Linked DNA regions of Pseudosulfitobacter pseudonitzschiae. The protein of the gene in region 1 interacts with the protein of each later gene in a pairwise test. Links are inferred from orthologs where the notes say so. Each region holds a gene or a part of one and is shown on either strand. Other genes may lie near its edges. The genes, in order: ribD and accC.

What was found.
Region 2: the proteins of ribD (region 1) and accC interact in binary tests that used the Escherichia coli proteins (3 or more experiments, as listed by UniProt). The link is inferred for Pseudosulfitobacter pseudonitzschiae from one-to-one orthologs.

Annotation. Positions count from the first base shown.
Region 1 is NZ_CP022415.1:2,549,676-2,564,368, reverse strand. The notes cover bases 35-2,995. They hold ribD (bifunctional diaminohydroxyphosphoribosylaminopyrimidine deaminase/5-amino-6-(5-phosphoribosylamino)uracil reductase RibD), read left to right. Parts: upstream 35-957; coding sequence 958-2,034; downstream 2,035-2,995. Other genes in these bases: SULPSESMR1_RS12455 (capsular polysaccharide biosynthesis protein), read right to left, coding at 2,031-2,995; nrdR (transcriptional regulator NrdR), read left to right, coding at 467-934; SULPSESMR1_RS12470 (secondary thiamine-phosphate synthase enzyme YjbQ), read left to right, coding at 35-327. Also shown: more of SULPSESMR1_RS12470, read left to right, coding at 1-34; more of SULPSESMR1_RS12455, read right to left, coding at 2,996-4,046; SULPSESMR1_RS12450 (polysaccharide biosynthesis/export family protein), read right to left, coding at 4,053-5,141; SULPSESMR1_RS12445 (capsule biosynthesis protein), read right to left, coding at 5,303-6,595; SULPSESMR1_RS12440 (riboflavin synthase), read left to right, coding at 6,750-7,337; SULPSESMR1_RS12435 (NAD(P)-dependent oxidoreductase), read right to left, coding at 7,307-8,248; SULPSESMR1_RS12430 (ABC transporter ATP-binding protein), read right to left, coding at 8,245-9,852; SULPSESMR1_RS12425 (ABC transporter permease), read right to left, coding at 9,849-10,688; SULPSESMR1_RS12420 (ABC transporter permease), read right to left, coding at 10,699-11,676; SULPSESMR1_RS12415 (ABC transporter substrate-binding protein), read right to left, coding at 11,751-13,295; SULPSESMR1_RS12410 (class II aldolase/adducin family protein), read right to left, coding at 13,360-14,187; SULPSESMR1_RS12405 (GntR family transcriptional regulator), read left to right, coding at 14,342-14,693. UniProt on the Escherichia coli protein: Converts 2,5-diamino-6-(ribosylamino)-4(3h)-pyrimidinone 5'-phosphate into 5-amino-6-(ribosylamino)-2,4(1h,3h)-pyrimidinedione 5'-phosphate.
Region 2 is NZ_CP022415.1:988,067-1,002,758, reverse strand. The notes cover bases 10,214-13,173. They hold accC (acetyl-CoA carboxylase biotin carboxylase subunit), read left to right. Parts: upstream 10,214-10,997; coding sequence 10,998-12,350; downstream 12,351-13,173. Other genes in these bases: SULPSESMR1_RS04745 (DUF2155 domain-containing protein), read right to left, coding at 12,946-13,173; aat (leucyl/phenylalanyl-tRNA--protein transferase), read left to right, coding at 12,350-12,982; accB (acetyl-CoA carboxylase biotin carboxyl carrier protein), read left to right, coding at 10,493-10,987; SULPSESMR1_RS04765 (class I adenylate-forming enzyme family protein), read right to left, coding at 10,214-10,335. In the rest of the region: SULPSESMR1_RS04815 (sensor histidine kinase), read right to left, coding at 1-913; SULPSESMR1_RS04810 (hypothetical protein), read right to left, coding at 913-1,203; SULPSESMR1_RS04805 (response regulator transcription factor), read right to left, coding at 1,208-1,576; SULPSESMR1_RS04800 (helix-turn-helix domain-containing protein), read right to left, coding at 1,694-2,986; SULPSESMR1_RS04795 (substrate-binding protein), read left to right, coding at 3,233-4,597; SULPSESMR1_RS04790 (branched-chain amino acid ABC transporter permease), read left to right, coding at 4,691-5,722; SULPSESMR1_RS04785 (branched-chain amino acid ABC transporter permease), read left to right, coding at 5,726-6,967; SULPSESMR1_RS04780 (ABC transporter ATP-binding protein), read left to right, coding at 6,980-7,741; SULPSESMR1_RS04775 (ABC transporter ATP-binding protein), read left to right, coding at 7,753-8,508; SULPSESMR1_RS04770 (hypothetical protein), read left to right, coding at 8,665-8,847; more of SULPSESMR1_RS04765, read right to left, coding at 8,872-10,213; more of SULPSESMR1_RS04745, read right to left, coding at 13,174-13,305; outer membrane lipid asymmetry maintenance protein MlaD, read right to left, coding at 13,302-13,760; SULPSESMR1_RS04735 (NADH:ubiquinone oxidoreductase subunit NDUFA12), read right to left, coding at 13,761-14,144; SULPSESMR1_RS04730 (RidA family protein), read right to left, coding at 14,233-14,595; ATP-dependent Clp protease ATP-binding subunit ClpX, read right to left, coding at 14,671-14,692. UniProt on the Escherichia coli protein: This protein is a component of the acetyl coenzyme A carboxylase complex; first, biotin carboxylase catalyzes the carboxylation of the carrier protein and then the transcarboxylase transfers the carboxyl group to form malonyl-CoA.

The DNA.
Region 1 (14,693 bases):
GGATTGCTGACCCTGCTGGTGCAGCACACATCGGCCTCGTTGGTAATACAGGAAAACGCTGACCCCGAAGTGCAAAGCGATCTGCGCGCCTATTTCGAACGGCTGGTGCCGCCCACCACGGATGCGTCGATGGCCTATTTGACCCACACTTACGAAGGCCCCGACGATATGCCAGCTCATATCAAGGCGGCGATGCTGCCTGTGTCCTTGTCGATTCCGGTGACCGCAGGGCGTATGGTGTTGGGTACATGGCAGGGCATTTACCTGTTCGAACACCGCAACAAACCGCACCAACGCAAGGTCGCCGCACATTTCAGCGCGGATTAGACGCGCAGCAGCAAAAACATGCAGCTTATGTAGCGGTGGCATTTCCCCCCTACCCAAAACCTAGGCAAGGTCCTATAACTGTGGATAAGTGCGGGTCAAACCCCACAACACAGGCGGGACAGTATAAGGGGACAGGCCAATGCGCTGCCCATTTTGCGGAAATATCGACACCCAGGTAAAAGACAGCCGACCGGCCGAGGATCACGTTTCGATCCGCCGCCGCCGTTTTTGTCCGGCCTGCGGTGGCAGGTTCACCACCTACGAGCGGGTGCAACTGCGTGACCTTGTTGTCATCAAATCCAGTGGCAAGCGTGAAGATTTTGATCGGGACAAGCTGGAACGCTCGATCCGGATTTCGATGCAAAAACGCCCGATAGAGCCGGAACGCATCGACCAGATGATCTCGGGCATTGTGCGACGGCTTGAATCGTTGGGCGAAACCGACATTCCGTCCAAAGTCATCGGAGAGATCGTGATGGAGGCACTGGCCCGCATCGACACCGTGGCCTATGTGCGTTTTGCCAGCGTTTACAAAAACTTTCAGGCGGCTGATGATTTTGACAAGTTCGTTCAAGAACTGCGTCCAGACCAGCCAATGGATGAGTGAGCGCGGCATCTGACAGCCGGTTCATGGCGCTGGCCCTGTCGCTGGGGCGACGGGGGCAGGGCAACACCGCACCCAATCCGGCAGTGGGCTGCGTGATCGTGGCCAAGGGTCGCATTGTCGGGCGCGGCTGGACCCAACCGGGCGGTCGCCCGCACGCGGAAGTCGTGGCGCTGGCGCAGGCCGGTGCAGCGGCGCGCGGGGCAACCGTTTATGTCACGCTGGAGCCCTGCGCCCACCACGGCCAGACGCCTCCCTGCGCTCAGGCGCTGGTTGATGCAGGCGTGGGCCGCGTTGTGGTTGCTGTGGCTGATGTTGACGGGCGGGTGGACGGACGCGGGCTTGCGATGCTGCGCGATGCGGGAATTGACGTCGAAGAAGGCTTGATGGCCAACAGGGCCTTTGCCGATTTGACCGGATTTTTCCGCCGCGTGGTCACGGGCCGCCCCGAAGTTACCCTGAAACTGGCCAGCAGCTTTGATGGCCGCATTGCCACCGGCACCGGTGAAAGCCAATGGATCACAGGACCGGAAGCGCGGCGTATGGGCCATTCCATGCGGCTGCGCCACGACGCGGTGATGGTGGGGGGCGGCACCGCGCGCCACGACGATCCGTCGCTGACGGTGCGTGGCATGGGGGTGGTCAAGCAACCCGCGCGCGTGGTCGTCTCGCGCAGGCTGGATTTGCCGTTGTTGGGCAATCTGGCACGCACGGCCCAAGATGTTCCGGTGATCCTGTGCCACGGCAGGGATGCCGACAAGGGACTGCAACGCACATGGTCCGAACTGGGCGCTGTTTTGCTGTCCTGTCAGATCGTGGGCAGTCAACTTGACGCCTATGATGTGCTGACCCAACTGGGCGCACACGGGCTGAACCGTGTCTATTGCGAAGGCGGCGGCGCGCTGGCGGCGACACTGCTGGCAAATGATCTGGTGGACCGTTTGGTGGGCTTTACTGCGGGCATGACCATCGGGGCCGAAGGGCTGCCGTGTGTTGGTGCGCTGGGTCTTGGGGCATTGTCCGAAGCGCCGCGCTTTGATCTGGTGGAAACCCGCACCGTGGGACCGGACGTGATGCACGTCTGGGAACGCACCGAAGGCTAGCGCCAAAGATGCGCGTATGAGGCAAAAATTCCCTGCACTTTCGCCACCATCCGGTTCAGCACGCCGGGGTGTGGCACGTCGCCCGTCGTCAGCCGTTCGGTAACCACCTCGACAGGGCAGGGCAGACCGGTTTTCGGATCGAAATAGCGCGGATAATCAATCAACGTGGCGTGTACCAGCCCCGCAAGGTCGGGCAGCGCGCGGCGACGCGGTGGAATGTCGCCACGATCATCGGTCAGCCCCCAGCCCGCATAGAACGGCGCGCCGGTTGTGGTGACAGCCACGCCTCGGATCAACGCCTCGAACCCTGCCAGTGATGTCATCGTCCACAGACGGTCAACGTGCCCCAACAGTGCGGCGATGTCGGTGTTTTGCGCGATCACGTCGGCCGTGTCGCTGGCATCCAGGGCACCGGCGCGCAGGCCGGCTTCGACATCAGGGTGCGGTTTGTAGATCAGAGTTGCATCGGGATGCGCCGCGCGCGCCGCTTGCAACAGCGCGCGGTTTGTACATATTTTGCCAGATCCTGTACGGATCGACGCATCGTCTTCGACTTGCCCCACAACCAGAATGCGCGGACCGTCCGGCAGATCGGGCAGCGCACCGCCAAGGTTGTATTTGCTCAGGGCCGCATCGGTTAGATGGCGTATCAACGCTTCGGCACGGTCGCGTTGGTCAGGGCGCAGGCTGGCCCGCGCGGCGATCAGTTGCTCAAGACGGCTGGGGCGCGCGGGATCGTAGTAGATGCCCAGATCGTCCGTCACCAGCGACAGCGGCGGCACCAGTTCGGCCCCCAACCCGCGCGACCGCAAGAACCCGTCCTCGACGCGCACGGCGTCATCGTGCCCGACGTCGGCCTTGCCTGCCCAAACCATCCAGGGCCGCTGCATATCGCGGGCGCGGGCGGGATCATCAACAAAGACCATGCGCTTGTGACGGCCAAAGACCTGTTGCAACGGCTTGCGCTTCCACAACCGCATGCCGCTGGCGACCCACCCCTGATGATCGGCCCGCCATGCACGGGTCTGCGCGGCCAATGCCTCGATCGCGGTTTCAAGGCTACACAGGCAATCGCGGTAAGGGTCGTACCATGTGGGATAGAGCAGCATCGCACCGGCAAACAACTGCGCGCGGGTCAGATTGCGTTGGCGGCGCTGAACGGGAAATTCATCTTCAGTCAGGCCCCATCCAGCATAAAACGGCTGGCCGAACACGCGCGGTTTGTGGCCGGCAAAGATCGCCTCGAATCCCAGTTGCGAGGATACAGTATACACGCCGACAGCCCCCTCGAACAGCGTCCACGGGCTGATGGCGTCCTCCAGCAGCGTGATGCGGTCGTTGCAGTCAGCCTGTGTAAAATAACCTTGGCGGAATCCTTGGGCGGTTTCGGGGTGTGTCTTGATAAGGATTGGCGCACCCGGATGTTCCTCTTGGGCGACGAACAGCATTTCCAGAAACCGGTTGCGGTCGGCGCCGCTGGCACGGACCGACGCATCGCCAAAGGTCTGGTCTATTACCACCACATATCCCGGTGGCAGGGCCGGGCGCGTGGCATCGAAGGCGGTGTATTTGGTCAGATGCGCCTCTTGCATCCGTGCAATGCAGCCGCGGGCGCGGTTCAGCAGGGCGGTGTTGTCCAAGGGATCATCGCGTAGGATCTTTTCCAGATCGGACGGCTGCGCGGGGTCGAAATGCACGCCCGAATGGTCGATCAGCAGGCCCAGCGGCGGGTCACCTGCCCGCCCCGGATACAGCGAGCGCAGCCATGCGTCCTCGATCCGCACGACGGGGGCGTTGTATTTGGCGGCCACAGCCTCGCCGCGGCGGGCGGTCGGACTGTTTCCCCAGACGCCAACCAGATCACCCTTTCGCGGCACGCCCAAGGCAATGTGATATCCCGCCAGTTTCAGAATGCGGCGCAACCGCCGCTTGGTCAGAAAGCCGCCGTTGTAAACGCACAGCCGCCGCACCCTGTCAGGTCCGGCGGAGTGCATGCCCTGCGACGCAGGCATCAGGCATTAGTTTCCGGCAAGACTGGACAGCGAGTTGACCGAGCCCGCAGGGCCGGTCAGCGCCGAGAGTATCTTGGTGAACTGTGTATATGGTGCTTCGGTGACATAGAGCGTATCGCCGTCGCGGATCAGGAAATCGCGCGCTTCGAACATGCCGTTGGGCTGTGTCAGATCCAGAACATAGACCATCCGCTGCGCCCCTTGCAGGTCGCTGCGGCCCAGAACCGAATTGGCAATCTCGGGCTCTTCGTTGCGCATCACAAAAATGCCGGTGGGATCGGCTGTCGCAGGATTCAGGCCGCCGACTTGCGCAATGGCTTCCAGCGCGCTCATGTTCTGGCTTTCAAAGGGCACGCGGGCCTGACCGCCCGTCGCACCCAGCGCGGTAAAGGCGCGGGTGTCTTCCTCGACCAGAATCCGGTCGCCGCCGCGCAGGGCGATGTCCAGTTCGGGATGGTCATAGAGGTCTTGCAACCAGATCTTGCCACGTTGGCCGCCACGGGTCACGGTTACTTGGGCAATTTCGGGTTCGATGGTCACGCCGCCTGCGCGGGCCAGCATGGCCCCCAGCGTGCGCGTGGGTCGTTCGATGGCGTAAACACCCTGACCGCCAATCGACCCGATCAGTGACACGGTCGAGCCGTCACCAGCGACGCGGCGCACTTGCACCTGTGGGTCTGGTGTCTGCTCTTCTAGCTTGGCTGTGATGATGCGCCGGATGGCTTCGGGGCTGTTGCCTGCGGCGCGGATGCGGCCAGCATAGGGCACAAAGATAAATCCGGCACCGTCAACCTGCACCTCTTCCAGCTGGGTGGCGTTCTGCATCTCGCCAGCCAGCAGGCCGTCATCGACATTTTCCCAGATCGTCAGGCCCAGCACATCGCCCGGCTGGATCGTGTCCGAGCCCAGTTGCGAGGCGGCTTTGAACGATTGCGAAAAGCCCAGCGCAGGTACCACAGAGGTGGCGCGCGTGACGCGGTCGTTGACCGAAACGATAAAGGAATCGCCCTGCCGCTGCACCGATCCTGCGAAAATCTGTCGTTTGTTGGGGCCAACCTGAGGCAAGCCACAAGAGCTGACAACAGCCAATACCATCAGCAGCGCAACAGGGCGCGCCCACTTGAAATCAGGGAATATCACTGCGCGGTCTCCTCGACCTATTCTTGTTCTGCCTCGAAATCCCCGATTGCTTCGGGGTATTTGGAACCAAGTTAGCGGAATCCGTAGAGAAAATCTACCGCTAGGGGTGGTGTTGTTCAGTTGACCAACCGCAACTGTTGCCTGGGAGCCGCGGTGCCGGATTCAAGTGCGTCATAGGGATCTTCGGGCGAAAGCATCATATCGACCACATGGCGCAGCAATTGTCGCCGCCCGCGCGAGGAATAGTAACCGCCGGGCAGCTGCGAGGTTTCCAGCAAGTAGCGGCGGTAGTCCTTATAGGCCTTGTTGTCGGGACGGGTGGCCCCCTTGAAGAAGTCGGCCAGTGGTTGGTCCGAGACAAATTCGGGCTGGTTATAGACCGCGCGGCCAAAAACCTTTAGCGGGATGCCCCGCCACAGCACCTGTTGGCCTGCGGTGGAATTGACGGTGACGGCGCTGCGCGCTTCGTTCATCAGCCCCGCCAACTTGCCGCCGCGCACATAATGCACACGCTCTGCGACATCGTATTCACGCGCCAGCTTGCGCACGGCGCGGCGCACCGGCACGCGTCCATCTTCCAGCGGGTGATCCTTGAACACAAGATGGTGGTGCGTCGGTGCTCCCTTGGCAAAGCCTTCGATCACGACCCTTAGAAAATCGGTCATTGTGTCAAAGGGCGAATGTTGCTGGAAACTGGAGTCGTGTTCCAGTTGGAGCAGCGCCAGATGATAGGGAAAGCCGCCGTGCCGCACCCGCAGCGTGCTGATCCGCCGGTCAATGGCATGGACGGGCATCAGCAGCAGACGCCGCAGGTAAAGCTGGAATTCCTTGGTCACGCTGATGCTGCGGTGGGCGCGGAAATTGCGATAGTCGCCGTTCCGGAACATCACGAACCAATGATAAAGCGCGCCGTAAAACACATGCTGGCGCATGTCCCCCCAGTGGGCGGGCGGCAGGGGGGCCTCCATGTCGGACATGGCCAGCGCCTTTTGCATCTGCGCAATGCTCATTCCCATCAGCCGCGAGTTTCCGTTGGTGCCGCCCCGCTCGTACGTAACCCAATAGGGGCGCATATAGCCTTCTTCGAAGACATGCACCGTGATGCCGCGCCGCTTTGCCTCGGCCACGGCGCTGGCGTGAATAGGGCGGGTGTCACCATACAGCACAATGTCAGTGATGTTGCGGGCGGCGCACAGATCAGCAAAGGTCTGCGGCCAATCCCCGGCGGTGCCGCGATAGGGGATATAGCTGGACGGATGAAACCAGAACGCACGGTCGCCCGCATTAAATCCGACACGGCACACCGTTGCATCCGCACGGCGCAGCATTTTTCCAAGACGGTTGAAAAATGGTCCGTGGGGGCCCTGTAGAAACAGGAATACGCGTTGATCGGCGGTGGTGTGCGTCATTTGTCCTCTGATAAGCGGTAAGGGTTATAATCCAGTGACCACCCAAATCCGGCTGAAATATGACTGGGGTCGGGCATTTGCGCAATGGCCGTGGGTCTTGCGTGCAGGCGCAGGCACGTTTAGCTGGTGGGATGAGTTTCAGGGGGCACTTGGCATGTTTACAGGGATCATCACCGATATCGGCAAAGTCGTCGCGTTAGAGCACGCAGGCGACCTGCGGGCGCGGATCCAAACGGCCTATGATACGGACGGCATCGACATGGGCGCCTCTATCGCGTCGGACGGCGTGTGCCTGACTGTCGTGGCGCTGGGCGACAACTGGTATGATGTGGACATCAGTGCCGAGACTCTGTCCAAGACCAATCTTGGTGCATGGACCCAAGGCAAGCGCGTTAATCTGGAACGCGCGTTGCGTGTGGGCGACGAATTGGGCGGGCACATCGTGTCGGGCCATGTGGATGGCGTGGCCGAGGTGATCTCGGTCGTTGACGAGGGCGACAGCACCCGTGTGCAACTGCGCGCGCCCGAGGCGCTGTCGCGGTTTATTGCCCCCAAAGGGTCGGTGGCGCTGAACGGCACATCGCTGACGGTGAACGAGGTGCAGGGTGACGTGTTCGGCATCAACTTTATCCCGCACACCAAGGACATGACCACTTGGGGCGATGTGGCTGTGGGCGATGCGGTCAATCTCGAGATCGACACATTGGCGCGCTATGTGGCGCGGCTGGCCGAAGCGGGCTGAAGCCCGACGGGCGTATCCAGCTTGCCCAGACCGCGTCGCACATTCTCGACCACTGCGCGGTGCTGCGGAGTGCTGGCGACATGCGGTGTGACGAAGATGCCCGGATGATCCCACAGCGGGCTGGATGCCGACAGCGGTTCTGTGTCGAACACATCAAGCGACGCACCTGACAGATGGCCACTGTCGAGTGCCGCGATCAGGTCGTTCTCGACCAGATGCGCGCCACGCCCCAGCTGGATCAGCGCGGCCCCTTGGGGCAGGGCGGCAAACAGCGGGGCAGCCAACAGGCCCGTCGTCTGAGGTGTCAGCGGCAGCACATTGATCAGGATATCTGTCTGCCCCAGAAATGCGTCGATCTGGTCCGTGGTCATGTGGCTGATGCCTCTGGTCGCCGGATCGGGCCGCTTGCGCGACAGGGTGGTTACCCGATAGCCAAGGGCCGCCAGACCGTTTGCAATGGCCCGCCCCATCAAACCATAGCCCATAACACCGATGCGCCGCAGCGTCGGGCTTTGATCGCCCACTCGCCGCGCCCAGTCGTGGCGGTTCTGGGCGGCAAGAAAGTCGCCCATCCGGCGATGATGCCAGACCACATGGAACGCGGCGAACCCTGCCATTTGCAGCGCCTGATCGGGGTCTTCGACGCGGTGGACCGGCACATCAGGCAAAGACGGACAGCCCATGATCGCGTCCGTCCCCGCACCGGCAGAAAAGACCGCGCGAAGGTTGGGATAGGGCGTGAACGTATCATCCGCGGGATTGAACGTCAGCACAAAGTCCACCGCCCGTGGATCGTCTACACGTTCAGGTGGCAGCAGCGTGATCTCGGGGGCACCTTGCGCGAAGGGTTCTGCGAAATAATGCATCAGGTCGATCACGGAACAGGTCGCAACGCCGGTCCAGCGGGTCATTCGGCGGCCTTGCCCCAGCCTCCGCCCGGCACGGCGGCGAGCAGTTTCTGGGTGTATGCGTGCTGCGGGTTCAGGAAAACCTCGGAGACCGGGCCGATCTCGACCAGTTGTCCCTTTTGCATCACGGCGATCCGGTCACAAAGCTGGGCCGCCACACGCAAGTCATGGGTGATGAACAGTATCGACAGTTCAAATTTGCGGCGCAAGTCGCGCAACAGATCAAGGACTTGCGCCTGAATAGATACATCAAGCGCCGAGACAGCTTCGTCGGCGATAATCAGTTCGGGGTCCATCGCCAGTGCGCGGGCGATGCCGATACGCTGACGCTGTCCGCCGGAAAACTCGTGCGGAAAGCGGTCTACAGCTTCGGCACCAAGGCCCACGGTGTCCATCAATTCGCGGGCACGGGCGCGGGCCTTGTCCCTGGGCACGCCTTTGGCAATCGGGCCGTCGGTCAGCGCCCGCAGGATGCGTTGGCGCGGGTTAAGTGAGGCGTAAGGGTCTTGAAACACCATCTGCACCTTGTGACGTGCCGCCCGCAACTCGCTTTCGGAGAGGGCCGCCATATCGGTGCCGCCCACCAGAATCTCGCCCGCGTCGGGCGTAACCAGCCGCACGATTGCGCGGCCAAGCGTCGATTTTCCCGATCCGGATTCCCCGACAAGGCCAAGCACCTCGCCCTTGGCAATGGTCAGCGATACATCGGCAATCGCACGCACATCGCGGCGCGGGCGGAACAGGCCGCCACCCGTCAGATAGGTTTTCTCGAGGTGGTGGATTTCAAGCGCCGGCTGGCTGTCGACGGCAACAGATTGGGGTACCTGTCCCGTGGGGATCGCTTCTAGCAGGCGCTTTGTGTAGTCGTGCTGCGGTGCTTCGAGAACCTCGGTGGCTGTGCCGCGTTCGACGATCTCGCCGTGGCGCATGACGATCACCCTGTCGGCAATTTCGGCCACGACGCCAAAGTCGTGGGTAATGAACATCACCGCCATCCCGCGCCGCTCGCGCAGATCAAGGATCAACTTGAGGATTTGCGCCTGTGTGGTGACATCAAGTGCGGTTGTCGGTTCATCCGCGATCAGCAGTTCCGGTTCAAGCGCCAGAGACATTGCGATCATGGCGCGTTGGCGCTGGCCACCGGACAACTGAAAGGGAAAGGCACGGATGATCTTTTCGGGATCGGGCAGACCGACCTCGCGGACCAGATCCAGCGCGCGCGATTTGCGTTCGGAGGGGCTGTGCCGTTTGTGTGCCTCGAACACCTCGGCAATCTGGTCACCGATCCGCATCAGCGGGTTCAGCGCGGTCATCGGTTCCTGAAAGATCATCGCGATGCGGTCACCACGCAAGGCGCGCTGCTCGGCCTCGGAGATCTGAAGAATGTCGGTGCTGCCGAAGATGGCGGTGCCCTTTGCAACCGCCAGCCCTTCGGGCAGCAAGCCCATCAGCGCATTGGCGGTCATCGACTTGCCAGACCCGGATTCGCCCACGACGCACAGGATTTCGCCCTTGGCGATGTCATAGGTGCAGTCTTTTACGGCCAATTCGCGGTCGGCGCCCGTTGGCAATGAAATGGACAGGCCATTGATGGACAGAACGCTCATGATTTGCCTTTCCGGATCAGATGCGGGTTCAGCGCATCGTTCAGCCCTTCACCGATCAGGTTCAGCGCAAGCACGGTCAGCACGATGGCAACACCCGGAAAGAACGACAGCCACCATGCCGACCGGATTACCGTGCGTGCCGCACCAATCTGATAGCCCCACGACATGATGTTCGGATCACCCAGCCCCAGAAAGGACAGCGAGCTTTCCAGCAGGATCGCGGTTGCAACCATCAGCGATGCCATCACGATGATGGGCGAGACGGTATTGGGCAGCACCTGACGGGTCAGGATGTGCATATTGGACAGACCGGCAAGGCGGGCGGCATCGACGTATTCGCGCCGCGTGACAGACATGACTTCGGCCCGCACCAGACGCGCGACGGGCGGCCATGACACGATCGCGATGGAAATGGTGATCGAGGTCAGTGAGGGTTCGAGGATCGCCACCAGCACGATGGCGAGGGCAAAGTTGGGGATGGTCTGGAAAAACTCGGTAAAGCGCATGGCGCATTCATCGACCCAACCGCCATAGAACCCCGCCAGCGCGCCCAACGGCACCCCGATCAGCAGCGCCATCACCGTCGACACCAGCCCCACCAGAAGCGACACCCGCGCACCATAGATCAGCCCCGCCAGAACATTGCGGCCCAGCGTGTCGGTGCCCAGTGGCAGCCCGTCGGTGGTCAGGGGCACAAGGAACGGTCGCTGCACCATTTGCCAGGGCCCGTTGGGAAACATCACCGGCGCGAACAGCGCGAGAAGGATAACAGCAATCAAAACGACAAGGCCGAAAACTGCGGCGCGGTTGGTTGCGAAGCGGGACCAGAGACTCATGGGGTACTCCTTATGCCTTGTGCCCGATGCGGGGGTCAATCAGCCGGTAGACGATATCGGTGATGATGTTGAAAATGATGACCATCGCCGCAGAGACAAGAAACACACCGAGGATGGTGTTGTAGTCGCGTGCGGCAAGGCTCTCGAACATCAGGCGGCCGATGCCGGGCCATGCAAAGACGGTCTCGGTCAGCACGGCACCGCCGACCAGTTGACCGGCCTGAAGCCCCGCCAGCGTGACCACAGGCAGCAGCGCATTGCGCAGGATATGGCGGCGTCGGATGGTGGCAGGGGCCAAACCCTTGGCGCGTGCGGTTTTGACAAAATCCTGCTGCGCCACTTCCAGCATCGAGGCACGGGTCATCCGCATGTAAACCGCCATAAAGAACAGGCCTAAGGTCAGCGCGGGCAGGATCAGGTGTTTGAGAATGTCGATAGCGCGGTCAAATCCGCCATAGCCGCTGCCAACGGTTTCATAGCCAAATCCGGGCAACCAGCCCAGTTGCACCGAAAACACCAGCACTGCCATCAACGCAGCCCAATAGAGCGGAGTGGCATAGAACAGCAGCGCCGTACCCGTTATCAGGCTGTCGGTGAATTTGCCCACACGTGCGGATGCGGCAACTCCCAGCGCCACACCTGCAAGCAGCGAAATCCAGAACGCGGTCAGCGTCAGGATCAGTGTGGCAGGCAGCCGTTCAAGGATTAGATCCAGCACCGGTGCGCCCTGACGGAAGGAATAGCCAAGGTCGAGGGTCAGGATATTGCCCACATAGGTAAAAAGCTGGACGTAAAGAGGCTTATCAAGACCGAACTGCGCGCGCAGGTCGGCGATCATTTGTTCGTCTGCTGCGCCCGCTTCACCCGCCAGCACGGCTGCCGGATCTCCCGGTGCGGCGTGGATCAGGAAAAAGTTCAGCACAGCAATGGCAAGAAGCGTCAGCGCCGCCTTGAGCAGTCGCCCAAGGATCGTTCCGGCAATGGCCATGAGATCACCTTAAATCTTGTGTCACCCCGAAGGGCGGGGAGACGGGGCCCGAAGGCCCCGCCCGGGAGAAGATTTTACTGTTCGATCCAGGCGTCGCGCAGCCCGTCGTTCAGGCCGATGCCCGTGGTGATCAGGTTCTTGATGTTGCAGCGGTAGATGGTGGGAAACTCGATTTCCAACAGCCAAGCGACGGGAACGTCCTCGACGATCTGTTGCTGGATTTCGGTATACATCTCTTGCCGCTTTTCGTTGTCGGGCTCGATTGCGGCAGCCGCCCACATCTTGTCCAACTCGGGGTTTTCATATCCCTCGACGTTGTTCCACGGGCTGCCCTTTTTGATCTGGTCAGCGGTATAGTTCCGCGCCACACCCAATGCGGGGTCGCCGTATTGGTACAGATAGGTAAAGGCCATGTCATAGTCCCAGCTGGCCGTCTTCTCGTTCCAACCCGCAACATCGGCTGAATCGATGTCAACTTTGATGCCGACCTCTTCGAGGTTCTGCTTTACCGCCTCGGCCCAACGCTGCCATGTCTCGCCATAGGGCAGGGGCAACACGCGCACCGGTGTGCCGTCATAGTTCATCTCCGCCAGCAGTTCCTTGGCCTTTTCAGGGTCATGCGGGTACTGCGGAACATCATCGGTATAGAAGTTTGTCTTGGACGACACAGGGCCGGTTGGCACTGTGCCAAAGCCGTTCCAGACCACGTCTTTTACAAATTCGCGATCCAGTGCGAACATGACGGCTTGGCGGAAACGCTTGTCTGCGGTCGGCCCTTCGCGGTTGTTCAGCCACATCCATGCGTGGGGCGCAAAGAATTCCCAGCCCTTGGAAGTGGAGCACACGCCGTCCATCTCGGTCAGCCGTTTCACATCCCAGTTTTCGACCGCGCCACCGGGCAGGACAGAGACTTCACCGGTCTCGAAGGCCACAGCACGCGAGGCCGCGTCGGGCACCACGCGGTAATACAGGTCTTCGATGTGTGGCAGACCGTCGATGTAGTAGTCATCGTTCTTGGTCAGATGGATATAGCTGCCTTTGCTCCATTCGACGAACTTGTAGGGGCCGGTGCCGATGGGCGTGGCGTTCATCTCGTTGGTGGCATAATCCGTGCCTTCGTAGATGTGCTTGGGCACAATCGGCATCGAGCCTGCCTCGAAGGCGTTTATGAACGGGCCATAAGGCTCTTTCATATTGATCACGACGGTGTTGGCGTCAGGCGCATCGACGCTTTCCACATGGCTGAAGGCCGCGCGGAAACGCGCATGGTTGTCTTGCAGGAACTTGGTGGTAAACACCACGTCCTCGGCAGAGAACGGCGTGCCGTCATGCCATGTGACACCCTCGTTCAGATGGAACGTATAAGTCATGCCGTCTTCCGCAATCTCCCAGCTTTTCGCCAGCGAGGGTTGCGGTTCAAGGTCGGTGTTGTACCGCAGCAGACCCTCGTAAATCTGGCCCGCGACCATCTGGGTGGGACCGTTCTGCACAAGGCCCAGCATCAGGCCGGGTGGCTCGGGTTGTACGATCAGGTCAAGACGCCCGCCGTCTTGTTGCGCCGCGGCGCCGGTGGCCAGCATCGCGGCCACAAGGAATGTTGTCAGTTTCAGATGTTTCATAGTGATCGTCCCTGTTGGTTTGGGGTGACGGTTTGCCCGCTTTTGCGCAGGTCTGGGTTATGGATCAGTCGGCATAGGCCGGTGCCTGCCGGTCAAGCTGCCGCAGCATGGCGTCCCATTCGGGATCGACACCGGCAGCTTCGGTTTTATCATAGGCGCGGGCATATTGCGCCGCTGTGTGAGCGGCGACGTCGTCAGGCAATAGAATTGGCGTCAGCCCTGTGGACAGTGCCGCAATCTGTGCCTTGCACGAGCGTTCGAGATTGAACGCCAGCTTGACCGCCTCGGCGACAGAGCGCCCGCAGATCAGCGTGCCGTGGCTGCGCAAGAGCATCACGTTAAGATCACCAAGGTCGGCCACGATGCGCGCACGCTCTTCCAGATTCAGCGCGATACCTTCGTAGTCATGAAAGGCGATGGCCCCGTGAAACTGTGCCGACCACTGGTTCAGCGACAGCAGCCCCTCTTGCAGCGAACTGATGGCCACACCGGCGACGGTGTGCGTGTGCAGGACACAGGCAGCGTCATGTCGCGCCATGTGGACAGCCGAGTGAATGGTGAAGCCCGCAGCGTTCACACCTGCGCCGTACGGGTCGTCAATGATGGCACCGGTTTCGTCCACCGTCACAAGGTTCGAGGCGGTGACTTCGTCGAACATCAGGCCATATGGGTTCAGCAAGAACCGTTTGCTGCCCGAAGGTCCGTCCGGCAGGCGGGCCGAGATATGTGTGAAGATGCTATCATCCATCCCCTTGAGCGCGATCAGCCGATAGGCCGCAGCAAGGTCGATGCGAATCTGCCCCTCGTCCGTAGCATCACGGGGCGCGCGGGTCGGGGTGCCACCACCAATGGAAATGGTTTCTTCGGTCCTGGGCTGCGCGGTTGTCGCCATAGCGTCGGCCTTTCCACAAGAAGGTATATCTGTGGGGACAGAAGATTGACTCGAAGGCGGTGAGTCAAGAAGATTGTCGACAAACGACAAATCATCAGATACCAAAATCGGGTAAAGCTGGGGATTTGGGCAATGCTGTTTTGCGGAGAAAAAAGTGTTGGCTGAGCACAGCGGATTTGTTCCACTCAATCGCGATGGACTTGTGGACCGGGTCGCCAAAACTTTGGTCGATGCGATTTTGTCGGGGGGAATACCCTCGGGCGCACGGCTGGCCGAATCGACCATTGCCCGCCAGATGGACCTTAGCCGCGCCCCCGTGCGAGAGGCGCTGCGGCTGCTGGAATCCTCGGGGTTGGTCGAATACCGGACCAACCGCGGTTTCTTTGTCAAAGTCGTGTCTGCGGTGTCGGTCTCGGACCTTTACGATCTGCGTATCCTGCTGGAAACCGCAGCCATCCGGCGACTGACCGAAACCAACGCCGAAGCGGCCCTGCCCGCATTGCGTG
Region 2 (14,692 bases), 1.6 Mb from region 1 along the record:
ACAGGTTCAACCCGACCACGGCAATGGGCACCACAAACAGGCTCATCAGCATCAGGTAGACGGGAAAGGCCCAGCTTGCGATCTGCACATGGCGTTCGTCGTCGTTTTCGACCACCAGCACCTGAAACATGCGCGGCAGGCACAGGAACGCCGCCGCCGACAGCACGGTCAGCGCGGCCCAGCGGCTGCGGTCCAGTTCCCATGTGCCAAGCGCGCTGGCGTCGATGCGGGCCATCATCGGGCCAATACCACCCGCGACGCCCCACACCACAAAGATTCCCACGGCCATCAACGCCACCAGTTTTACCACCGCCTCGACGGCGATGGCGATGACCACACCATCGTGGCGTTCATTGGCGTTCAGATTGCGGGTGCCGAACAGGACGGTGAAAACGGCCAGACCTGCGGCCACCCAGAACCCTGCAGACAGCGTGTTCAGCCCCGAATTTCCGTTCACATCCGGCGGCCCGGAAAAGGTCGACAAGGCCAGCGTGACCGATTGCAATTGAAGCGCAATATAGGGCGTTACCCCGACCACCGCCATGATCGTCACCACGATCGCCAGTGTGTTCGACTTGCCATATCTGGCCGAGATCAGATCAGCCACCGAAGTGACCCGCTGGCTGCGTCCGATGCGCACCAGTTTGCGCAGCACCCACCACCAGCCGATCATCACCAGAGACGGGCCAAGATAGATGGTGACGTATTCCATCCCCGAACGTGCCGCATAGCCGACCGCGCCGTAGAACGTCCATGCCGTGCAATAGATCGACAGCGACAGCGTATAGACCAGCGGCGTGCGCAACCAGCCGCTGCGCCCGCGCACGGCGGCACGTTCGGCAGCAAAGGCCACGGCGAACAGAAATGCCACATAGACCAGACAGACGCCGACCAGCAGGTTAAGCGACGCCATCAAGGATCACCCGCCGGATCTGATGCCGTGTCTGTCGCGTCGTCCGCGCCATGCTGCACCCCGCTCCACAAAACAAAGCTGAGACCGATCAGCACGCACCACACGCCAAACACATAGCAGATCGCCGCCGACATGCTGACATGCCCCGTCTCGTCCCCCGAAGGCCACAGAACCGGCACCATCCACAGCACCATGCCCAAGACCGGCAACAACCGCTGCGCGTCCTGCATCCGGCGGCGGCGATAGCTGCGCCGTTCCAGAAATACCGGAGAGGACGGGCCGCGCGCCACGGGGCTAGACCCGCACCAGATCGCGCACCGCGTTCAGCACTTCGGTGTTGGAAAACGGTTTGGTCATGAACCGGTTGACCCCCGCCCGCTCGGCCTCTTCGCGGTCGCGCGACTGGCCGCGTGCGGTCAGCATCAGCACCGGAAGCCCCGCGAAATCAGGCAGGGCGCGCAATTCGGTCAAAATCTCGATCCCACTTTTGCCCGGCAGCATGTAATCCAGCACCACCAGATCGGGCCGCGCGTCGCGGATTGCCGACACAGCAGTGGCCCCATCCGAATGGGTGCCCACCTTCCATCCTTCGCGTTTCAGCAAAAAACTCATGGCCTCGATGATATTCACTTCGTCTTCGACCAGCAGCACATGCTTGTCCATTGGTGTCCATTCCTCCCCGAACGGTCCCCGCCGCAACTTTGTACGACGTCCCCGCGCGGCATTTCTGCGCGCGGATCTCCTCTTGATCGCAGACTATTAAGCGAAAAGCTGTGCCTGTCAAAAGCCTGCGCTCAGAATCGACGGCTCGCGGCGGCCAGCACAGGGCGTGCGCGGGCAGACACGGCAGGTTGATCCGACGGGGCGGCCGCTGGTTTGCCCCTGATCGGGGGCGCTGACCGGCAGGATCAGCATGGTCGCATGGACCAGTGGCGGGGCGTTGTATTGTGCAGGCCCCATCGGCTCGGCCACGGCAAAACAGTCGAACGTCGCCACGTTGCGGCCCAGTTGCTGGACACGCTCGCGCAGCACCTGACCGGGATGCGTCAACACCTGAAACAGTGGCCAAAGCGGACAACACGCCCCGAAACGCGGAATCGAGAAGCGCTCGACGGGGCGACGAAACACCAGACTGCCCGCGCGGTCGCAAACCACCAGCCCGCGCGGCGTGCCGGGTTGGGCCGCCAGACGGCGCAGGACGCGGGCGACCGATACGCCGAACTCTTGGGCCAGAGCCACAGGGTCGATCCCTGTGCGCCCCACTGCAGCGGCCAGCGCATCACGGCTGACAGCGCGGGCGTCGGCCTCGATCTGGATCAGAACCTGCCGCGCCAGATGCTGCGCCGCAACCGAAACCAGCTGCGGTGCCTGCGCCAGAACCTCCGCAACGGATTGGGTGCCTGCCTCCAGCCCGTCAAAGCCGTAATCATGCGCATCCAGAAACGCATCCACCTCTTCCTGAGGTGAAGCATGGGCCGTTTCTTCGGGGTTGGCATCCAGATAGGTAACCAATGCCTTGGCACTGTCGGCCAGACGGCGGCTGTCCTGATCAATGTTGGTGTGAAACCGTGCCTGCCAGTCAGGCGAGATGCTGCTGTCATCGGCCAGAATGGACGCCGTGGACCGGATGGCAGCGGCAGTGGAGAGAACTTCGTGCATCGAAGTGGCCAGTTGCGGATCGTGGGTCAGACGGTCGCTGAGTGTTTCGACCGTGCGTTCCAGCGACAACACGCGGCGATGGGCGCCTGCCAGCACCTCGGCCCAGCCGGGAAAGCGGCCTGCAAATTCCTCGACCCGTTCTACCTCGGCCACGCCCAGACCCACATCATTGGCCGCCTCGCGCAGCGACGCAATCAATGCGGCCTCGGCCCCTTCGGTCAGCGCCGAGGGTTCGACTCCCAGCACATGGGCGATGTTCAACAGCAATTTCCCGCCGATTCTGCGCCGGTTGTGTTCGATCAGATTGAGATAGCTGGCCGAGATTCCGATCTGTCGCGCCAGATCTGCCTGCTTAAGCCCCGCAATCACCCGACGTTCACGGATACGGCTGCCGGTTAACGAGTCCTTGATCATTTTCAGCCCCTATCGCTTTGTTGCGCCTTATCAATGGCTTTCTGCGGCGCGACATAAGAAACTTTACAATTACAGCCTGCGTTCTGTTCATTTGTTTACAAAATAGTTGTGAATTTCAAGGGGGTTATTGCGCAATTTTCCAAAAGCAGGCGATAACATATTTGCACTATGCACCAACAGGCGTGGTGCATGCGTTTGTGCGGACGGAGGAGTCGGCAGACGCTTTTCAACAACTGGGAGGATTTCATGTCCAATTCGAACTTCACACGCCGTGGCGTGCTCAAAACCGGCACCATTGCCGGTGCGGGCCTTGCGCTGCCGACGTATCTGAGTGCGGCCAGCCACGCGGGCTTTACCAATGCACCGACCGGCGACACGGTCACGCTGGGCTTTAACGTACCCCAATCCGGCCCCTACGCCGATGAAGGCGCCGACGAGTTGCGCGCCTTTGAACTGGCGGTCGAACACCTGAACGGCCAGGGCGACGGCGGTATGCTGAGCACCTTCTCGTCCAAAGTTCTGGACGGCACAGGTATCTTGGGCAAAAAAGTCGCATTCGTCACCGGCGACACGCAAACCAAATCGGACGCGGCGCGCGCATCGGCCAAGTCGATGATCGAAAAAGACGGCGCCGTCATGATTTCGGGCGGGTCTTCCTCGGGCGTGGCTGTGGCTGTGCAAGGTCTGTGTCAAGAAGCTGGCGTGATCTTCATGGCGGGTCTGACCCACTCGAACGACACCACCGGCAAAGACAAAAAAGCCAACGGTTTCCGCCACTTTTTTAACGCGTATATGTCCGCCGCCGCCCTCGCACCCGTGCTTGAGCAACTGTATGGTTCGGACCGCCGCGCATACCACCTGACCGCCGACTATACATGGGGCTGGACGCAAGAAGAATCGATCGCAGCCGCGACCGAAGCTTTGGGTTGGGAAACCGTCGAGAAGGTCCGCACGCCGCTGGCCTCGACCGACTTCTCGTCTTATATTGCGCCGGTTCTGAACTCGGGTGCCGATGTTCTGGTTCTGAACCACTACGGCGGGAACATGGTCAACTCGCTGACCAACGCCGTGCAGTTCGGCCTGCGTGAAAAGCAAGCCAATGGCAAGAACTTTGAAATCGTTGTGCCGCTCTACTCCGAACTGATGGCAAAAGGTGCGGGCAAAAACATTGCCGGCATCGTTGGTTCGCAAAACTGGGACTGGAAACTCGAAAACGAAAAAGGCGACCGCTATACGGGCACCAACGCTTTCGTCAAATCCTTTGGTGAAAAATACGGCTTCCCGCCCAGCCAGGCCGCTCAGACCTGCTATGCGCAAACGCTGCTGTATGCCGACGCAGTCACACGTGCCGGTTCGTTCAACCCTTGTGCCGTCGTCGAAGCCCTTGAAGGCTTTGAATTCGACGGTCTGGGCAACGGCCCGACCCTGTACCGTGCCGGCGATCACCAGTGCTTTAAGGACGTCGTTGTTGTGCGCGGCAAAGAGAATCCCGAGAACGAATACGATCTCGTGGAAATCGTCGAAGTCACGCCGACCGAACAGGTCACCTACCCCGACGATCACCCGATGTTCTCGGGCGGTGCACTGGGTTCGTGCAACCCCGGCGCCTAAAGCCGTTCTACGTGCGGGGCGGGCAACTGCCTGCCCCGCATCCCCCTGCCGCCTGCACACGCAGCTTTCCTGAAAATTAAAACGAGTGGGACGATGGATCAGATAATCCTTCAATTTCTCAACGGTTTGGACAAAGGCTCCGCTTATGCGTTGATCGCCCTTGGCCTGACCCTGATCTTTGGTACGCTGGGTGTGGTCAACTTTGCCCACGGTGCCCTGTTCATGATCGGCGCCTTTTGTGCTGTCACTGTGCAGCGCATCCTGACCCTGTCGACCGTCGTCGAGGATCCGACGAAAACCGATTTTCTGGGCAATCCCGCAAAAATCAGCACGCCCTATGTCGAAAGCTGGTTCGGCCCCGAAATGGGGGCTGCCCTGATCGACTGGTCGGTGCCGCTGGCGATCCTGTTTGCCATTCCGATCATGATTGCCATCGGTTTCATCATGGAACGCGGCCTGATCAAACATTTTTACAAACGCCCCCACGCCGACCAGATCCTTGTAACGTTCGGCCTGGCAATCGTGTTGCAAGAGGTCATCAAGGCGTTCTACGGTGCCAACCCGATCCCTACCGGCGCGCCCGAAGTGTTCCGCGGATCATTCGATTTCGGCGTGCTGATCGGTTTTGATCCCAATGCGATCATCTATCCCTACTGGCGCATGGTTTACTTTGCCTTTGCCGCCGTGATCATCGGGGCGGTTTTTGCATTCCTGCAATTCACTACCTTCGGCATGGTGGTGCGCGCAGGCATGGCCGACCGTGAAACCGTGGGCCTGCTGGGCATCAACATCGACCGCCGCTTTACCATCATGTTCGGCATCGCCGCCGCTGTGGCAGGGCTGGCAGGTGTGATGTATGCGCCCATCAACTCGCCCAACTATCACATGGGCATGGATTTTCTGGTGCTCAGCTTTGTTGTGGTCGTCGTCGGCGGCATGGGCTCTTTGCCCGGTGCGGTGCTGGCAGGCTTTTTGCTGGGGATTCTCGAAGCCTTTGCCTCCATGAACGAGATCAAGGCGATCTTCCCCGGTATCGACCAGATCATCATCTATGTGGTGGCTATCATTATCATTCTGACCCGTCCCCGTGGCCTGATGGGCCGCAAAGGCGTGATGGAGGAATAAGACATGCTCGGACTGACCAAAAAAGACTTTAACCTGTTCATGGTGGTTCTGGTGATGGTGGCGCTGGCCCCCTTCATTCTGAACCCCTTCCCCCAAGGGTCCAGCCTCGCGCAGATGTTCAACGCAGGCTATCCCGACCTGATGCAACGGTTCGTGATCTTCGGTATTCTGGTGATCGGTTTCAATATCCTGTTCGGCCTGACCGGCTATCTCAGCTTTGGTCACGCGGCCTTCTTGGGTGTCGGATCATACTCGGCCGTCTGGATGTTCAAACTGCTGGGCATGAACGTGATCCCCGGCATCCTGCTGTCGATGGTTGTGGCTGGCATCTTTGCGCTGGCCATCGGCTATGTCAGCCTGCGACGCTCGGGCATCTATTTCTCGATCCTGACGCTGGCTTTTGCGCAGATGTCATACAACCTTGCCTATTCGGTGCTGGGCAACCCGGCGTCGAACTTCAATCTGACCAACGGTGAAACCGGCCTGCAACTGCTGCTGACCGATCCGCGCGTGCTGGGGCAATCGACAACTGTCGACGGATCGCTGCCGGTGACCAACTTCTTTGGCATCGCTATGCGCGACAGCTTCGAGCTGCGTCTTGGTGACTGGCTGTTTACCTTTAATGCGGGTTACTACCTGTGCGGTATCATCATGCTGATCTCGTTCTATATCTCGATCCGCATCTTCCGCTCGCCCTTTGGCATGATGCTGCGGGCGGTGAAATCCAACCAGCAACGGATGAACTATACCGGCCTGAACACCAAGCCGTACACATTGGCCGCCTTTGTCATCTCGGGCATCTATGCCGGACTGGCGGGCGGATTGCTGTCCTCGATGGACCCGCTTGCGGGCGCCGAGCGGATGCACTGGACCGCCTCGGGCGAGATCGTGATCATGGCCATTCTGGGCGGTGTCGGCACCCTGATCGGGCCGATCCTTGGCGCAGGCTTTAACGAGTATTTCAAAAACATCCTGAGCAAGATCAACGACGGCGTGCTGCATCAATGGCTGGGTTTTCTGCCTGACGGTGTGGAAGATTTTCTTGTCACTATCATCCACCCCTTCGTTGGCAAGGGCTGGCATCTGACGCTGGGCCTGCTGTTCATGATCGTCATCATCTTCCTGCCCGGTGGTCTGGTCGAAGGCGGCAAACGTCTGGGCCGCATGATCTTTGGCCGCCCCAAACGCAACACAGCCGAAGCCGAGGCGGACGCCGCCAAACGGCGCAACCCCGCAGCCGAATAGGAGAGAGAGACGATGGGTATTCTCGAAGTTAAGAATGTCGGCAAGCGCTTTGGCGGGTTGCAGGCGCTGGGGGACGTAAATCTGAGCATTGCGGAAAACAGTGTGCACGCGATCATCGGGCCCAACGGAGCTGGGAAGTCGACGCTGCTAAACTGTCTGGTCGGCAAACTGATCCCCGACACCGGATCGGTGCTGTTCGACGGCCAGTCGGTATTGGGGCGCAAACCCTATGAAATCAACCAGATGGGCATCAGCCGCGTGTTCCAGACACCGGAAATATTTGGCGATCTGACGGTGATGGAAAACATGATGATCCCCTGCTTTGCCAAGCGGGACGGATCATTTGGGCTGAACGCGCTGACCAACATGTTGGACGACCGCGACATCGTGGAACGGGCCGAACATATGCTGGAAGAGATGAATATGTCAGACAAACGACATATGCATTCCGCATCGCTGTCGCGCGGTGACAAACGGCGGCTGGAGATCGGCATGTGCCTGTCGCAAGAACCCCGTCTGCTGCTGTTGGACGAACCCACCGCTGGCATGGCGCGGGCCGACACCAACAACACCATCGACCTGCTTAAGCAGATCAAGGATGAGCGCGACATTACAATCGCGATCATCGAGCACGACATGCATGTGGTGTTTTCGCTGGCCGAACGGATCACGGTTCTGGCACAGGGCACACCGCTGGTCGAAGACACACCCGACAAAATCAAGGGTCATCCCAAGGTGCGCGAAGCCTACCTTGGCGAAACCCAAGCAGCATAAGGACGGGCAGAATGAACACCAAACCCGACTTCTCGAAGAACGCCAACCACGCGGCGACCGCCCCCGCCTTTCTTTCGGTCTGGGACATGCACGCGTATTACGGCGAAAGCTATATCGTTCAAGGCGTCAGCTTTAACGTCCACGAGGGCGAAATTCTGGCCCTTCTGGGCCGCAACGGGGCGGGCAAGACATCCACCCTGCGGTCAATCGCGCGCATCGGGGACCCCGAGCTGCGCAAGGGCGAAATCTGGCTGGATCACAAGCCACTGCACAATATGTCCAGCCATGAAGCATCACAAGCCGGTCTTGGTCTGGTCCCCGAAGACCGGCGGATCATTCCTGGCCTGACGGTCGAGGAAAACCTGAAGTTGGCCCAGATCGCGCCCCCTGTAGGCTGGTCGATCCAGCGGCTTTATGACCTGTTCCCGCGTCTGGGCGAGCGGCGTATGCAAGAGGGCGTGACCCTGTCGGGCGGTGAACAACAGATGCTGGCGATAGCCCGCGCGCTGGCCCGCGACATCAAAGTGCTGTTGCTGGACGAACCCTATGAGGGGCTGGCCCCCGTCATCGTCGACGAGATCGAAAAGACACTGCGCATTATCAAGGATCAGGGCATCACCACAGTGATCGTCGAACAGAACGCTGTGCGCGCGCTCGAACTGGCGGATCGCGCAGTGATTCTTGACACTGGGGGCATCGTTTTTGACGGCACCGCCGCCGAAGTTCTCGAAAACAAGGAACTGCGCGAAGAGTATCTGGCGATCTAACCTTGCCTTATACAACTATAAACTGAAACCGGCCAAGTTGGCCGGTTTTGGGTGAACACTATCAGAACAACGCACGCCTGATCCAAGCCGACATGACCTTGGGTGGCAGCAGCGGTCTATAGACAACTATGGCACCCCATCGGTGGGGAAGTGCGCATGGGCGATGACAACGATTTTTACAGCGCTGTGCAGGATGGCACGAACGCCAGCAACTTCAATAACCCAACCGTCTTTGCCTCGAAGGTGCACGGCCACGACGTGTTGAACGGCCACGGTGGCGACGGTGCGTTGACCGGTGACAACTTTGTGGCGCCGGACGATGCGTTGATCACGGCCTAAGCCATTGGAATTGCGGGCTGTGTGTCAGAGCAGCGCCCGCAATTCCGTCTTCAACACCTTGCCGTAGTTGTTCTTGGGCAGGGCATCGACGTGGACATAGACTTTGGGTGCCTTGAACCGCGCGATGCGGTCGCGGCAAAGCGCGTCCAGTTCGGCTTTGGTGGCTGTGCCAACCACAAAGGCCACGACCTCCTCGCCCCAATCCGCATGTGGCCGCCCGACAACCGACACTTCGCGCACATCAGGATGGCTTTGCAGCACTTCTTCAACTTCGCGCGGATAGATGTTGCTTCCACCTGAAATAATCACATCCTTTGATCGGTCCTGAAGCGTCAGATAGCCGTGGGCGTCCAGCATTCCGATGTCGCCGGTCATCAGCCAGCCGTTACGCAGGGCGTCTGCCGTGGCGCGCGGATTGTTCCAATAGCCCAGCATAACGGGCGCGCCACGCACCATAATCTCGCCCGGTTGGCCAGCGGGCAGAAACGCCCCGTGGCTGTCGCAAATCCCCACTTCGACGCAAGACTGCGCCCGCCCCACCGAGGCCACCCGCGCCATATCATCGCCCGCCACATCCGCCCGTGACAGGGCCGTGATCGCCATCGGACATTCGCCCTGCCCATATATCTGCACGAACACATCCCCCAAAGCGGCGCGCGCGGCCAGAATATCAGCCAAATACATCGGCCCACCCGCGTAAACCACCGTGCGCAATCCTTGGCCGGACCGGGCAGATGCAGTCGCATAGGACGTCAAACGGGAGACCATCGTGGGCGCTGCGAACATATGAACGTCGCCAAAATATGCTGCCAGGTCAAGGATTTCCGCCGGATCAAAGCCACCAGAAGCGGGGCAGACATGGCGCGCGCCCACGCGCACGTGCATCAGGTTATACAAACCCGCACCGTGGCTCATTGGTGCCGCATAAAGTGCTGCATCGCTGCCTTTAACCTGATCCACATCGGCAAAGAAGCTGAGCGCCATGGCCATCAGATTGCCATGCGACAGCATAACCCCCTTGGGTTTGCCCGTGGTACCCGAGGTGTAAAACAGCCACGCCAGATCAAATTCAGCGCGGTCCACAGGGCGGATGACCGGTGTGGCTTGGGGCAGATCCTCGACAATTCGGACAGTCACCTTGGCGGCGCGCAAAGCGCCCGCCTGCGCTGTCGTGGCAAAAACCACCTTTGCGCCGGAATCCTCCAGAATGAATGCCGCCTCGCGCCCGTGCAGCTTGGCGTTAACCGGCACAACACAAACGCCCGCGTACCAACAGCCCCACATAACCACAAGGAAATCGGGCACATTCGCCATGAATATGGCCACCCGGTCACCGGGCACCACACCCTGTGCGCCCAACCAACCTGCCAGTTCGCGCGCCAGCCGATCGAATGTGCCATAATCGGCCACCGCTTCGGTGCCCAGATACAACGCCTGCGCACGCGGGTCTGCTGCCGCCGACCGCTCAAGCCATGTTGCCAGATTCATCCCCTGCCCCCCGCACGCCTATTGCCCGCATTATGGCTTGGGCAGGCACCTGCTTCAATCTGCCAAAGCCATGCTTTCCAATGCAGCACTTCTGGCCTATAACCTGACCCCAGAACAGGGGGCGTTCAACGCCCCTGACAAGAGGTCGAGGACGACAATGACAAAGAACAAACACGACGACGACGTGGCCTTTATCAAGGCGCTGGCCGAGCTGCTGCGCGAAAACGATCTGACAGAGCTTCAGGTCAAACGCGACTATGCCGAAGATGACAGTCTGAACGTGCGCGTCACACGCGAACACCCGCCCGTGGCCGGCTATGCCCCCGCCCCGGCCCAGACTTCCGCAGCCCCTGCCGCTGCTGCCCCTTCCGCCGCCGCCGTTGCGGCACCCGCTGCAAACGAAGACCCCGCAGACCATCCCGGTGCAGTGACCTCGCCGATGGTTGGCACCGTTTACATGCAAGCCGAGCCCGGTGCGCCCTCGTTCATCTCGGTCGGGACCACCGTTACCGAAGGCGACACGCTGCTGATCGTCGAAGCGATGAAAACCATGAACCACATTCCAGCCCCGCGTGCTGGCACCGTCAAGCGTATCCTTGTGGATGATGGCGCGGCGGTCGAATTTGGCGCTCCGCTTGTGATCCTGGAATAAGGATCTGACAATGTTTAATAAAATCCTGATTGCCAACCGTGGAGAGATTGCCCTGCGCGTCATCCGCGCGGCCCGCGAAATGGGAATCGGCAGTGTTGCGGTCCATTCGACCGCCGATAGTGATGCAATGCACGTGCGCATGGCAGACGAAAGCGTCTGCATCGGCCCGCCCGCATCCGCACAGTCCTATCTGTCGATCCCATCGATCATCGCAGCCTGCGAAATCACTGGAGCCGAGGCGATTCACCCCGGCTATGGTTTCCTGTCCGAAAATGCCAGCTTTGTGCAGATTATTCAGGATCATGACCTGACCTTTATCGGCCCGACCGCCGACCACATCCGAGTCATGGGCGACAAGATCACTGCCAAGGATACGATGAAAAAGCTGGGCGTGCCCTGTGTGCCCGGATCCGATGGCGGCGTGGACACGCTGGAAGACGCCAAGCGTATTGGCGTCGAAATGGGCTATCCCGTCATCATCAAGGCAACGGCCGGTGGTGGGGGCAAGGGCATGAAAGTCGCCCAATCCGCCGCCGAGATGGAAAAGGCGTTTATGACCGCCCGCGCCGAGGGCAAATCGAACTTCGGCAACGACGAAGTCTATATCGAGAAATATCTAACCACGCCGCGCCACATCGAAATTCAGGTCTTTGGCGACGGCAAGGGCAACGCGGTGCATCTGGGCGAGCGGGACTGTTCGCTGCAACGGCGTCACCAGAAAGTGTTCGAAGAGGCACCCGGCCCCACGATCACCCAAGAAGAACGCGACCGCATTGGCAAAATCTGCGCCGACGCCTGCGCCAACATCAACTATATCGGTGCGGGCACGATCGAATTTCTGTATGAAAACGGCGAGTTCTATTTTATCGAAATGAACACCCGTCTTCAGGTGGAGCACCCTGTAACCGAAGGGGTTTTCGGCGTCGATCTGGTGCGTGAACAAATCCGTGTGGCCGCTGGCCTGCCGATGTCGTTCACGCAGGACGATCTGAAGATCAACGGCCACGCTATCGAAGTCCGCATCAACGCCGAGCGTTTGCCCAATTTTGCGCCCTGCCCCGGCCGGATCACGCAATATCATGCGCCTGGCGGTCTGGGCGTTCGGATGGATTCAGCCCTCTATGACGGCTATTCGATCCCGCCCTATTACGACAGCCTGATCGGCAAGCTGATCGTTCATGGTCGTGACCGGCCCGAAGCACTGGCGCGTCTGCACCGTGCCTTGGGCGAACTGATCGTGGACGGGGTGGACACCACCATCCCGCTGTTTGATGCGCTGCTGCAAGAGCCTGACATCCATTCGGGCAACTACAACATTCACTGGCTGGAACACTGGCTGGAGACGCATCTGCAGCCTGCATAATGGATCTCACGCCAGAGATTCTGCTGCACGGCTACAGCATCGGGATTTTCCCGATGGCAGAACACCGCGACGATCCGGAAATTTTCTGGGTCGATCCGCGCAGGCGCGGGGTCATGCCGCTGGACGGGTTCCACATGTCCCGCAGCCTTGCCCGCGCCATGCGGCGCAGTACTTGGCGGGTGGCGATCAACGCAGACTTCGACGGCACCGTCGAAGCCTGTGCCGACCGCGCCGAAACCTGGATCAATGCCGAGATTCGCAGCCTTTACAATGCCCTGCACAATCTGGGACACGCTCATTCCTTCGAGATTCACGAAGGGCGGGAACTGGTAGGCGGAGTTTACGGGGTGACCTTGGGCACTGCGTTCTTTGGCGAAAGCATGTTTTCACGGCGCACAAATGCATCCAAAATGGCACTGGGGGCCTGTGTTGATCATCTGCGACGTTGCGGTTTTACCCTGTTCGACACGCAGTTTCTGACCGACCATCTGGCATCGCTGGGTGGTATCGAAGTGTCACGCGCGGCCTATCACAAGATGTTGGAGCGTGCGTTAAACGGCAAGGCCAGCTTTACCACGCTGCCCCCCGCCACCCTTCAGGAGGTGGTGCAGCGCAGCACCCAAACGTCGTAGCGCGGGTGTTCCATAGCACTTAGCGCCGGAGACGAGGCGATCATCCAGCCGGAAAAAATCACCCCTTCACGGCCCTGCTGACTAACTTCAATCGAAGCAAATGCATCGCCCGCAGGGTTGCCCGCAGGATAGCGGCATTCGCGCAGCACGATGTTCAGATGTCCGAACTTAAAGCTTTGGCCTGCAGCAATTTCCATATCGGTGACGTGGCCGTTGAACGTGTCCAACCCACGCAAAACCGCGCCGTCCGCAGTTGCGGTTTCTTGCGCGGCCACAGGCACCGCAAGGGCCATCAGCCCCAAAGCCATCAAAAGGCGTTTCACTGTGCCGCCTCTTCACTGCCGCCGCTGACGAATTTCAACAACAGTGAAATCAGGGACACGGCCCCTTGGGTGTCGGCGATCACATCGCCCGGCTCGAAGTAAAAGGGCGATCCACCGGGGAATATCTCGACAAAATTGCCGCCCAGCAACCCTTCGGAGCTGATCACGATGGCGCTGTCGTCAGGAATTTCGATAGATTTGGACACCGCCACAGTGGTATCTGCGCGAAAAGTTTCAGGGTTCAGCGAAACACCAGACACGGTGCCCACCTTGACGCCCGCCAACCGCACATCGGTGCCGACGCTTACACCCTCAAGGCTGCGAAAGCTGGCTTGCAACGGGTAGCTGTCACCGCCTGTTTTCAGACCTGCCACTTGTGCCGCATAGATGCCAAAGGCCACAGCAGCAGCCAGCACAACACCGCCCACCAAAACTTCTGTTGTGTTTTCAGACATTTACTCGGGGCTCCACGCCTCGTAATCGGTGCGGTCCGCAGGCTGCACGCGGCGGATCGAACCCGCAGGCGCATAGGCCGACGGGGTGCCGGTCAGGTTTTCCTGATGCGGTTTTTCCCACGGCTTATGAACCAACGGCTTGTCCGTGGGCGGCTCGTCCCATGTGTGGTGCAGCCAGCCGTGCCAGTTGGGATCAACGCGCGTTGCTTCCGCCTCGCCGTTGAAGATCACCCAGCGTTTACTGTCGTCGGCATTGCGGTAGAAAATATTGCCCTCGGCATCTTCGCCCACTTTGTTGCCCTTGCGCCATGTGAACAGTTGGGTGTTCAGGGTTTGCCCGTTCCACCACGTCACCGCGCGCAACATTGATTTGAGAATACCCATTTCGGCCTCCGAAAGCTTTGTCATGTCTATGCCGCATACCGCGCCCAAGGTCCAGTGGACAGGTGCGCACGGACGGCTATTCGGGCGGTTACGCGCCCGCCAGCGCCGTCACTTCGATCTCGATCAGGTATTTGGGGTCGATCAGACCACATTCGATCATCGTGGCAACGGGCGGGTTGGCGCCAAATGTCTCTTGCAGCTTGGGCCAACAGGCTTCGAAATCGGCCGCGTTGGGCAGCATATAGGTCACGCGCACTGCGTTTTCGAATCCGCTGCCTGCCTCGGTCAGCACCTTGCCAATGATCGCCAGAGCATCGGCACATTGCGCCTCGACGGTGTCGCCCTGCCCCACGGTGCCCGCCACATGGACAAAGCCGCCCGCAACCACGGCGCGGCAATAGCCAATCTTGGCCTCGAATGCGCCGCCTGAGTGTATCCGTTTGATTGTCATGTCGTATTTCCACTGTTGCCACGAAAAAGGCGGCGCTTGCGCACCGCCTTTGTCACATTATCCAAGGCAGCCGCCTTAGCCCGCTGTAGCAGGTGTT